Regions from separate parts of the Photobacterium sp. Hal280 genome, predicted to be linked through region 3. Evidence: riboswitches for the same ligand, from Rfam matches in the RefSeq annotation. Region 3 holds a riboswitch; each other region holds the start of a gene.
What was found. Region 3 has a riboswitch for thiamine pyrophosphate ahead of thiD (bifunctional hydroxymethylpyrimidine kinase/phosphomethylpyrimidine kinase). Riboswitches for the same ligand answer to the same signal wherever they lie in the genome.
Positions count from the first base shown of each region.

Region 1: another riboswitch for thiamine pyrophosphate. It lies ahead of thiC (phosphomethylpyrimidine synthase ThiC); the one in region 3 lies ahead of thiD (bifunctional hydroxymethylpyrimidine kinase/phosphomethylpyrimidine kinase).
Region 2: another riboswitch for thiamine pyrophosphate. It lies ahead of thiB (thiamine ABC transporter substrate binding subunit); the one in region 3 lies ahead of thiD (bifunctional hydroxymethylpyrimidine kinase/phosphomethylpyrimidine kinase).

Region 1 is NZ_JARLUO010000002.1:98,313-102,211, forward strand. It holds gene thiE (thiamine phosphate synthase) at 1-350, opposite strand, end outside; gene thiC (phosphomethylpyrimidine synthase ThiC) at 347-2,275, opposite strand; TPP riboswitch at 2,401-2,498, opposite strand; gene P4S53_RS07350 (universal stress protein) at 2,559-2,993, opposite strand; gene crcB (fluoride efflux transporter CrcB) at 3,130-3,513, shown strand; tRNA gene P4S53_RS07360 (tRNA-Trp) at 3,740-3,816, opposite strand.
Region 2 is NZ_JARLUO010000005.1:2,840,438-2,844,336, forward strand. It holds gene leuC (3-isopropylmalate dehydratase large subunit) at 1-457, shown strand, start outside; gene leuD (3-isopropylmalate dehydratase small subunit) at 475-1,077, shown strand; gene P4S53_RS22245 (DUF547 domain-containing protein) at 1,228-2,007, shown strand; TPP riboswitch at 2,089-2,191, shown strand; gene thiB (thiamine ABC transporter substrate binding subunit) at 2,309-3,295, shown strand; gene thiP (thiamine/thiamine pyrophosphate ABC transporter permease ThiP) at 3,323-3,899, shown strand, end outside.
Region 3 is NZ_JARLUO010000001.1:387,030-390,928, forward strand. It holds gene P4S53_RS01880 (family 20 glycosylhydrolase) at 1-329, shown strand, start outside; gene P4S53_RS01885 (VOC family protein) at 399-749, opposite strand; TPP riboswitch at 940-1,037, shown strand; gene thiD (bifunctional hydroxymethylpyrimidine kinase/phosphomethylpyrimidine kinase) at 1,139-2,023, shown strand; gene P4S53_RS01895 (ABC transporter ATP-binding protein) at 2,020-2,814, shown strand; gene P4S53_RS01900 (ABC transporter permease) at 2,843-3,619, shown strand; gene P4S53_RS01905 (ABC transporter substrate-binding protein) at 3,648-3,899, shown strand, end outside.

The sequences.
Region 1 (3,899 bases), on a different contig from region 3:
GCCGCGGTGCGGGTTGACACCCCCAGGCGGATATTGGCCTGGCGCAGCGCATCCAGATCGGCGATAGCCAGATCGTCCTGCCCCAGATGCACACCGTAAGCTCCGTGTCTGAGCGCCAGTTGCCAGTAGTCATTAATAAACACCTGAGCGTTATATTCCCTCCCCAGACGAATCGCTTCAATAATCTGCGCTTCCAGCTCAGGATGGGCCGGATCTTTGATCCGCAGCTGAACGGTTTTCACTCCCAGCGGCAGCAATCTGGCAATCCAGCTGACATGGTCAACCACAGGATAGAGCGGCCCGATGCCGCCCGCCATCACAGGAAATGACGTTTGCATCACCTCACTCATGCCTGCTCTTCCTCATGGGTTTTGGCCTTGTGGTAGAGCTCGCTGCCCTTGTCACGAAATTCCTCCGCTTTCTGGCGCATCCCTTCCAGCGGATCATCGAGCATGTGAATCACCTGGGCATCTTCCTGCGCTTTGGCGTAATCCCGTACTTCCTGAGAGATTTTCATCGAACAGAATTTCGGCCCGCACATCGAGCAGAAATGGGCCACTTTGCCCGATTCCTGCGGCAGGGTTTCATCATGGAATGCACGTGCAGTATCCGGGTCCAGTCCGAGATTGAACTGATCCTCCCAGCGGAATTCGAAACGGGCTTTGGACAGCGCATTATCACGCACCTGTGCGCCTGGATGGCCTTTGGCCAGATCAGCCGCGTGGGCACACAGCTTGTAGGTGATCAGGCCGGTTTTAACATCGTCTTTGTTCGGCAGGCCCAGGTGTTCCTTGGGGGTGACATAGCACAGCATGGCACAGCCAAACCAGCCAATCATGGCGGCCCCTATGCCAGAAGTAATGTGATCGTAACCCGGGGCAATATCGGTAGTCAGCGGGCCTAAGGTATAAAACGGCGCTTCATGACAGTGCTTGAGCTGCTCATCCATGTTTTCTTTGATCAGGTGCATGGGCACATGTCCCGGCCCTTCAATCATCACCTGGACATCGTACTCCCAGGCCACTTTGGTCAGCTCGCCTAAAGTGCGCAGCTCACTGAACTGGGCTTCATCATTGGCATCAGCGACAGAGCCGGGACGCAGGCCGTCACCCAGCGACAGGGAGATATCGTACTGAGCGCAGATCTCACAGATGTCACGAAAATGCTCATACAGAAAGCTTTCTTTGTGGTGCGCCAGACACCATTTCGCCATGATAGAGCCGCCGCGGGAAACAATCCCAGTTACCCGCTTGGCGGTCATAGGGACAAAGCGAAGCAGCACACCGGCGTGGATGGTAAAATAGTCAACGCCCTGCTCGGCTTGCTCCAGCAAGGTGTCGCGGAAAACTTCCCAGGTCAGGTTTTCAGCCACGCCATTGACCTTCTCCAGCGCCTGATACATAGGAACCGTGCCGATAGGCACCGGGCTGTTGCGGATGATCCATTCGCGGGTTTCGTGAATATTTCGGCCCGTCGACAGATCCATGACGGTATCGCCGCCCCAGCGGGTCGACCACACCAGTTTTTCCACTTCTTCTTCAATGGAAGAGCTCACGGCTGAATTACCGATATTCGCGTTGACCTTGACCAGGAAGTTGCGGCCAATGATCATCGGCTCGGATTCCGGGTGGTTGATGTTCGACGGAATAATCGCACGGCCTTCCGCGACTTCCCGGCGCACAAACTCGGCAGTGATGTCTTTCGGCAGATTGGCACCAAAGCTGTGTCCCGGGTGCTGCTGGTTCAGCACCTCATCACGGTACTGAGCACGGCCCATGTTTTCCCGGATCGCGATATATTCCATTTCCGGGGTGATAATGCCCTGCCGGGCATAGTGCATCTGAGTCACACACTGACCCGCTTGAGCACGGCGTACACGAGCTCGGTGGGCAAAACGCAGCTCTTCAAGTGTGTCGTCGGCCAGACGTTCTTTGGTATAGGCGGAGCTCAGCTCATCCAGCAGTTCGGTATCGCCGCGTTCCTCAATCCAGCTTTCACGCAGTGCCGGCAGGCCGTTATAGATATCAATGGTTTGATCTGGGTCGGTATAAAAGCCTGAGGTGTCATACACTCGAATCGGCTCGTTAGGCTCAAAGATAGGATTATTTTTATCGCCGCCGATCAGAGAATCGGCCTGAGCGATTTCACGCATACCGACACGGATATCATCCCGGCTGCCGGTGACATAGACTTTACGGGAATTGGGGTAGGCTTGGGTGGTGAGTGAATCAATGAATTGTTTCGCTTCCAGTCTCGCTTGCTTGCGACTCGACATAGCAATTTCCTTTTTCAAAGTTAGGGAAGTTGCTTGACGGATGGGCGCGTAAACAAGAGGCGGACACATGTAGGGCGTGTCGCATCGTCTGATACAGCAGCAGTACGCTAAAGGTACAGCTAGGCAGAAGATTTTCTCTTGTTCCCTTCGCAGATACTAATCTGATCAGGTTCAACGGATCCCGCAATGCGGTCTCAGCCAGTTGGCACTCCGACAAGTTTCAGTCAAAGAGTATAAGGAAGCATCACCCGCTCAGCAAGTCGTCTTTTTCATCCCCACACCACTACAGCGTTTTCTGCTGGCAGATCAGCACATCACACTTCAGGTGCTGCGCCAGCTCATAACGTATATCACCCAACCAATGGATGCCAGGTTTGTAGTTCCCCGTGATCACTAAATCGGCTTTCATCATCTTCCCCAAAGCAATCAGATGTTTGGCAACATCGCCATCGGCCAGATGAATCGCCGCAACCGGACGTGGAGAATGCTTTGCCAGATCAGACAACTGAGCCATTCTTCTCAGCTCCTGCTCGTTATGTGCCTCATCAAGCTGTAAATCGATATCCAGAAAGCTGACATTCCCGACCCCAGGCTCCACATAGGCCAGATGCAGATCCGCATTGTTTTGCTCTGCAATCACGCCTGCTTTTGCAACCAATTGTTTTACATTCAAATCATCCGGGTTGATTGCCAGTAAAATGGTATGGTACATACCCATAATCGTCTCTACTCCTGCTAGGATTAGTGCACAATGTAAACCATCATGTGAAAAAGCACGTCGCTTTGTGGTATCAGGCTTTCACCCTGTCTTTTCACCATAGCATGTAATGATTCTGTCACCATCTGGGCTTTCTATGAACCAACTGATTATTCTGGGCTATGTGGCCATTGGCGGGGCGATCGGCGCCTGTTCACGCTATCTGATTGCTGAACTCTCGGTGATTTTATTGGGCAAGGGGTTTCCGTACGGGACACTGGCCGTCAATATCATCGGCTCCTTAATTATGGGGATGCTAAGCTCGGCACTGAATCAAGGCATGATAGAGGCGACACCTTGGCGTCCATTGATAGGACTTGGCATGCTGGGAGCGCTAACGACCTTCTCCACCTTTTCAATGGATAACCTCATATTGCTTCAGCAAGGCGCCTATATTAAGGCTGGCTTGAATATGATGCTGAATTTAACTCTGAGCCTGTTTGCCTGCTTCGTGGGATTTCAGTTGCTACAGCGTGGGTAAGCAGGTGAATGGTCAATAATATCTTCAAGGACGTGAGATCCACTGCAAATCCCCGCAGATGCTCATCACCACGGACATAGAGACATAAAAAAACGCTGGATAACAAGGTTTCTAAGACTACAGTGGATGACGAAGCAACCGGCTGGCGTTCCAGACGCCGACATCAGCGCAACGCGCTGACCTTCAGAAACGACAAAGCCCCGTCCGGAGACGAGGCTTTTGTATTTGGCAGGGGATGACGGATTCGAACCGCCGACATTCGGTTTTGGAGACCGACGTTCTACCGGACTGAACTAATCCCCTAGAATTGGTAAGTATTGTATACAGCTGAACGAGAATTACCAGCCCTTGCGCCTGAAAATGACTGATTACTTTATCGATCGACT
Region 2 (3,899 bases), on a different contig from region 3:
GCTGGCTTACATGGGACTGGAATCGGGTAAAAAACTGGCCGATTTCCCGATTGATAAAGTCTTCATCGGCTCTTGCACCAACTCCCGCATCGAGGATATGCGGGCGGCCGCCGCGGTTGCCAAAGGCCGCAAAGTGGCCCCCCATGTTCAGGCGCTGGTCGTCCCAGGCTCTGAGCAGGTCAAAGCACAGGCCGAACGCGAAGGGCTGGACAAAATCTTTATCGAAGCCGGTTTTGAATGGCGCCTGCCGGGCTGCTCCATGTGTCTGGCGATGAACAACGACCGCCTGGGGCCAGGGGAGCGCTGCGCCTCGACCAGTAACCGTAACTTCGAAGGCCGTCAGGGCCGCGATGGCCGCACCCATCTGGTCAGCCCGGCGATGGCCGCCGCCGCCGCCTGTGCCGGTCATTTCGTGGATATCCGCGAGCTGGACAACACCCCAGTCGCCACCGCCTAATCTGAGAGGGAACAAACATGGCAGGAATCAAACAACACACAGGACTGGTGGTGCCGCTGGATGCCGCGAACGTCGACACTGACGCCATCATTCCAAAGCAGTTTTTGCAGAAAGTGAACCGGACCGGTTTTGGCAAGCACCTGTTTCACGACTGGCGCTTTCTTGATGACGCCGGCGAGCAGCCGAATCCTGAGTTCGTCCTCAACCACCCGCGCTTTCAGGGCGCCAGTATCCTGCTGGCCCGTGAAAACTTCGGCTGCGGCTCCTCACGCGAGCACGCACCCTGGGCACTGGCTGACTACGGTATCAAAATCATCATTGCGCCGAGCTTTGCCGATATTTTCTATGGCAACGCGATCAACAACCAGATGGTGCCGGTACGGCTGACAGATGCCGAAGTGGACGAGATCTTCCAGTTTGTCGACGCCAACCAGGGCGCTGAGGTGACGGTCGATCTGGAAAGCATGACGGTCAGCGCCAACGGCCAAACCTACAGCTTCGAGATTGACGAGTTCCGCCGCCACTGCCTGCTGAACGGTCTGGACAACATCGGCCTGACCCTGCAGCACGAAGATAAAATCGCTGCGTATGAAAGTCAGATCCCGGCCTTTCTGGCCTGATCTATACTGTCAGTGCTGACTGGCTCAGACACCCTGCTCCGGCAGGGTGTTTTGTTCAGCGCCGGCACCGGAAAGAAACACCCCTTGCTTCGGTCTGTTGAATATCAATCTTTTTACAGAGGTGTTCACATGTCCCCGTTACGCCAACCCCTGACTGTCTTGCTCCTGATGATGCTACTCAGCCTGTCCTCAGCGACACTGGCCGCCCCCAAAGCCGATCTCTGGCCTTTGTGGCAAGCCAGCAACCCGGGCAGTCCCGAAAAAATTGACCACACCCGCTGGCAAACGCTGCTCAACGACTATCTGCTGGTCGCCCCCAAGCAGACCCGCTTTCGTTATGCCGCGGTCAGTGCGCAGGATAAAGCCGTGCTGGCACGTTATCTGGACCAACTCGCCGCGCTGGATCCGCGCCGCTATAACCGCAATGAGCAGTTTGCCTACTGGGTGAATCTGTATAACGCCCTGACAGTCAAAGTGATTCTGGACAACTATCCGGTCAGCTCGATCACCAAACTCGGCGGCATGTTCAGCTTCGGTCCCTGGGATGAAAAGCTGATCACCATCAGCGGACAAAAACTGTCGCTCAATGATATTGAACACCGAATTTTACGCCCGATCTGGCAGGATAAGCGGATTCACTATGTGGTGAACTGTGCCAGCTTGGGCTGCCCGGATCTGCTCCCTGAGGTCATGCAGGCCAATAAACTGGAGCAGCAACTGGAAATGGCCGCCAGGCGCTTTATCAACAGTGATAAAGGGGTCGACGTGCGCGGCCAGCGTGTCCGTCTGTCATCGATTTATGACTGGTATCAGAGTGATTTCGGCACCCTGGCTGAGCTGCAAAAGCATCTGAATCAATACCTCACCCGGCCGGTGACACTGACATCGCCCAGTTATGATTACGACTGGCGGCTGAATGAGATCAAATAGCCGCTGCTGACGATTGCCTCCGGATGAACAGCCAGCCGCAATTGTGGCTGGCAACCTGTGTCGGCCGCGTTTACAATGAGAGCCGTTCTCATGGGGAGTCTTCGGGCTGAGATCGTACGGTGTACGGGACCCATTGAACCTGAACCAGATCATGCTGGCGGAGGAATTGAGAAAAACTGAGAAACAAGAAAGCACACTTTGATCCCCTTGTCGTGCCTTTCCGGGAAACCTTCCCTCTCACTCAACCCCGCGCCTTGAAGAAATCGGAATTCCCTGTTTAACAGGAACTCAGGAGCGCTTTGTGAAACACCGACTGATAGCTTTACCCCTGCTGGCTGCCGCCACGTCTGCCGCGGCCGCTCAACCGACCTTGACCGTGTACACTTACAGTTCGTTTACCGCCGACTGGGGACCTGGCCCGGCCATTGAGACCGCGTTTGAGAAAGAATGCGGCTGCGATCTGCAGTTTGTTGCGCTGGACGATGGCGTGTCCATCCTCAACCGGGTCCGTCTGGAAGGCAACAGCAGCAAAGCCGATCTGCTGTTAGGACTGGATAACAACCTGATGGCGGAAGCCAAGAAAACCGGCCTGCTGGCCACCCACCAGGTGGATACCGCGGCAGTTACCCTTCCGGGCGGCTGGAATGATGACACCTTTGTGCCTTTCGATTACGGTTACTTCGCCTTCATTTATGACAGCAAGAAACTGAGCAACCCGCCAGAGAGCCTGAAAGCGCTGGTTGAGCGCGATGACCTGACGCTGATTTATCAGGATCCGCGCACTTCTACGCCGGGACAGGGTCTGCTGCTGTGGGTGAAATCTGTCTATGGCGACCAAGCCGACGCCGCCTGGCAGCAACTGGCGAAAAAAACCGTGACCGTGACCAAAGGCTGGTCAGAGGCTTACAATATGTTCCTCAAGGGCGAGGCCGATCTGGTGCTCTCTTACACCACCTCGCCGGCCTACCATCTGATTGCCGAGCAAGACGACAAGTACAAAGCCGCCAACTTCAGCGAAGGCCACTATCTGCAAGTGGAAGTGGCTGCCAAACTGAAAAACAGCCGCAACAGTGCGCTGGCTGATCAGTTCCTTGCCTTCATGCTGACCCCGGGATTCCAGTCACACATTCCGACCGGCAACTGGATGTATCCGGTGACCAATCAGGAACTGCCTGAAGGATTCAGCACGCTGACCCGGCCTGCCAAGTCGCTGGAGTTTTCCGCCGATGAAGTCGCCAAAGCGCGTAAAAGCTGGATTCGCGAGTGGCAGACGGCCCTGACCCAGTAATGCACCTGTAATGCAATAGGACAGACCTTGTTACTCTCCCGTTCCAGCCTGCCCGGCCTGTTAAGCGCCGGGCTGATCCTGCTTGTGGTCGGCGGGGCGCTCAGCGCGCTGCTGAGTCAGGCCACCGAACTGCAACCGCTCAGCTTGTGGCAGGATCCTTATCTGCGTCATGTCACGACTTTCAGCTTCAAGCAAGCGCTGCTCTCGACCCTGCTCAGTGTGATACCGGCGATCCCTGTGGCTTACGCCCTGTCGCGGCGCCGCTTTCCGGGCCGGGCTGTGTTGCTCAGATTGTTTGCCATGACCGTGGTGCTGCCGGTACTGGTGGCGGTGTTCGGCTTGCTGGCGATTTATGGCAACAGTGGTTTGCTGGCCCAATGGCTGACCATACTGGACATGCGTCTGCCGTTCAGCATTTACGGTCTCAACGGCATTCTGCTTGCCCATGTATTCCTGAATCTGCCGCTGGCCAGCCGCTTGCTGCTGCAAAGCCTGGAAGGCATACCGGCCGAACAGCATCAGCTCGCCGCCCATCTGGGGATGAAAGGCTGGCCGCTGTTCCGTCTGGTCGCCTGGCCGCGGCTGCGTCAGCAACTGCCGCAGG
Region 3 (3,899 bases):
GGGAAGCCAATGACAACGCAGGCATTGCGCTGGATGAAACCGGACGTAACGCCGATTACAACCAGTTTGCCAACCTGCTGGGTCAGAATGTGCTGCCCAAACTGGAGCAAGCGGGTATCGCGTTTAACCTGCCGGTTCCAGGCGGTGTGATTGAGAATGGTGTCCTTCAAGCCAATTCGACTTTCCCGGGGCTGACGATTGAGTATTCAACCGATCAAGGCGCGAGCTGGCAGTCGTACGACCATCTCAACCCACCCGCTGTCGCGGCAGGTGTCCAGCTGAGAACCATTTCAGGTCAGCGAACCAGCCGGGTGACAACGGTTCACTAAGACCATACTACCGACTCACAGAGCTCCTGCGGGAGCTCTGTTTTATTTCAATCCTGACTGGCCCTAATCTTATTCTGACCATACCGCCAGTTCATTACCGCTTGGTTCAGTGAAGTGAAAACGTCTGCCGCCCGGAAATGAAAATATCGGCTTCACAATCACCCCGCCCGCGGCGATCACCGCCTGCTCAGTCGCTTCTAAATTGTCGCTGTAAATCACAATCAGCGCGCTGCCTTTCTCAACCTGAGAAGACAATGGCGCGGCATAAAATCCCCCATCCAGCCCCTGCTCTGCAAATGCGGCGTATTCGTCACCATAGTCCATGAATGACCAGCCAAAAACGCGCTCAAAAAATGCCTTTGTCTTGGGTATGTGACTGGCCGGAAACTCAACATAGTTAATTTGATGGTGCTTATTCACTGGCTCTGCTCCTTAATGGCTGATTTCAATATGCATCAACAACAACATCTTAGCTGAGTTTGCGTCTGTCAACTCGTCTGTCATCAAATTCGTGTAATTCTTTTGCTTTCTGCGAAACAACAGGGTTAGAATGACCAGCGCGAAAAAGTGCTTAAGTATATCGCTTCAGTACATCGCATCAGATTAAGAGATACGTTAGTCGGGGAGCCGGAAGGCTGAGACCACAGAGTGGGACCCGTTGAACCTGATCCAGTTAATACTGGCGTAGGGAACTAGCAGAATGCCTGTCACCTTCTCATCCTGACCACAGGATGCTCGCGAAGTGTAACCCGGCGACTGTTCGTCACCCCTGCGCAATCAAACAATGATTTTGATAGCAAGGGATGCCGATGAACACGTCCACAATGACCAAACCTTCTCCGCTAAATCATGCTGTCCGTACCCCAATTACACTGACCATTGCCGGTTCAGACAGCGGTGGCGGCGCGGGCATTCAGGCAGACATTAAAGCGATTTCAGCGACAGGCGGCTATGCCTGTTCCGTCATCACTGCGCTGACGGCGCAAAATACGCTGGGTGTCTCCAACATTTTTCCTGTCAGTCCAGCGTTTGTTGAACAGCAATTGGATGCGGTTTTCAGTGATCTCGACATCCGGGCTGTCAAGATAGGCATGCTGAGTGATGCCGGTATCATACAAGCCGTTGCAAAAAAGCTTCGCCAGTACCAGCCTGAATTTATCGTTCTGGACCCTGTTATGGTGGCCACCAGCGGGGATCTGTTACTGAAAGAAGATGCTATCACTACGCTGAAAAATGAACTGATCCCTTTAGCCACGCTGATAACCCCCAACTTGCCCGAGGCTGTCACGCTCACGCACTCGACTGGCCGGCATATCGATCCATCAACCCTGCAGCAGAGCGATAAAGAAGAGCTTATTGAGCAACTCAAAGCTATCACCACCAATGCTGTATTGCTGAAAGGCGGACACTGGGAACAGGACACATTCAGTACCGATTATCTGATCACAAGTAGTGACACCGTCACTATTTCTGCCAAGCGAATCGCCACCCGAAACACCCATGGAACAGGATGCACCTTATCCGCCGCGATTGCTTCCTACCTCGCACAAGGGTGCCCCCTCACTGAGGCTGTCCATAAAGGTAAAGAGTACCTGACCCAGGCACTGTGTCATGCCGACCAACTCAGCATTGGTCAGGGACACGGGCCAGTCCATCACTTCTATGCACTTCATCCGTCAAGGAATCAACGATGAATACAGTGAAGTCCTCGCCCGACACTCAGCCTCATTGCTTGGGGGTCAGCGTAAAACAGCTCACATTGTCCTTTTCAGGTCAAGCTGACCCTTTATTCAGTCAGCTGGATCTAACACTTCAGGCCGGAAAATGGCATTGCATTCTTGGTCAGAGTGGCTGCGGTAAAACCACGCTGTTGCGGCTTCTCGCCGATTTGTTACCGAAAGATGTGGCATGGCAGGGCGAGCTGTCAACATCCGATGCCCGGCGTATGAGTGATCGTGTCGCCTATATGGCGCAACAGGATCTGCTGCTGCCCTGGTTAAATGTACTGGACAATGTCTGCTTCAGTTTCAGGCTTCAACAAGGGAAAGCCAGTGAAGCCGTGCAGGAGCGCGCAATTCAGCTTCTCCGGCAGGTCGGGTTAGGTGAAAAATTGCACGCCCGCCCATCGCAATTGTCAGGGGGAATGCGACAGCGTGTCGCGCTTGTGCGCACCTTAATTCAGGACAAACCCCTGGTGTTCATGGATGAACCGTTTTCCGCCCTGGACGCCGTGACAAGGTATAAACTCCAGGATCTCGCCGCTGAGTTGCTCGCTCAGCGCACTGTCCTGCTGATTACTCATGATCCTCAGGAAGCATTAAGGCTGGGTCATCACCTGTTTTTAATGCAAGGCAAACCGGCGCGGTTAAAGCATTTGCCCGTTCCCGATGGCGCACCGCCGAGAACCATCAACGCAGAACTGGCCGTCAAACAACAAGCCATTATCGAGCAACTTTCCGGCCAGGGTGAGCGCAATGTCACATGAACTCGCAGAAAAACGGGTTGTCACAACGATGAATTTTCGGCCGTTTTTTCATCATCCCCTGAGTCGTCTGGCGATCAGCTCGGTGTTTCTGATCGGTTTCTGGCAGGGTATTGTCAGCCTGTTTCAGCTTCCCGGCTTTATTCTGCCGGAGCCACTCGCCGTATTTCGTAAATTAATTCAGCGCCATGATGTCCTGCTCAGCCATGCCAGTGTCACTATCAGCGAAATTGTGCTGGGGTTAGTCTTCGGGCTTGGCATTGGTCTTATCTGCGCGCTATTCATGCTGCTTTTTAATCCGGTGAAACGCTGGCTGCTACCAATGCTGATCGCCAGTCAGGCCATTCCCGTTTTTGCGATTGCCCCTATTCTGATGCTCTGGCTGGGCTATGGCATTGCATCCAAAGTGGTGATGGCGGCCATTATCATCTTCTTTCCGGTGACAACCTGCTGCTATGACGGTTTGCGACACACCCCCCAGGGCTATTTAGATCTCGCGAAAACAATGAATGCCACAACATGGCAGATGTTATGGCATATCAGGTTGCCGGCGGCACTGCCCGCCCTGGCCTCAGGAATACGGGTTGCCGTGGTGGTCGCCCCCATTGGTGCTGTTGTCGGAGAATGGGTTGGCGCCAGTGAAGGGCTCGGCTACCTCATGCTGCAAGCCAACGCCCGGATGATGATCGATGAAATGTTTGCCGCCTTGCTGATTTTAGCCGGGCTCTCTGTGTCGCTGTATTTTGCGACAGATTATCTGCTGAAACGTGCTATCCCCTGGATGCCAGAAAATAGCCAGTCCCAATAAAATTCATAATACATAAGGAAAATGACAGATGACTTACTTACCGGCCCGAAGTGCCATTGCCCTTGCCATCGCCAGTGTTGCCAGCCAGGCCCAGGCCAAAGACATGACCTTAATGCTGGACTGGTTTGTTAACCCGAATCACGGCCCGATCATTATTGCGCAGAAAAACGGCTTGTTTGAAGAGCAAGGTTTAAACATTAAGATTCAGGAGCCCGCAGACCCTTCCATGCCGGCCAAACTGGTCGCGGCAGGAAAAGTGGATTTGGCGATCTCTTACCAA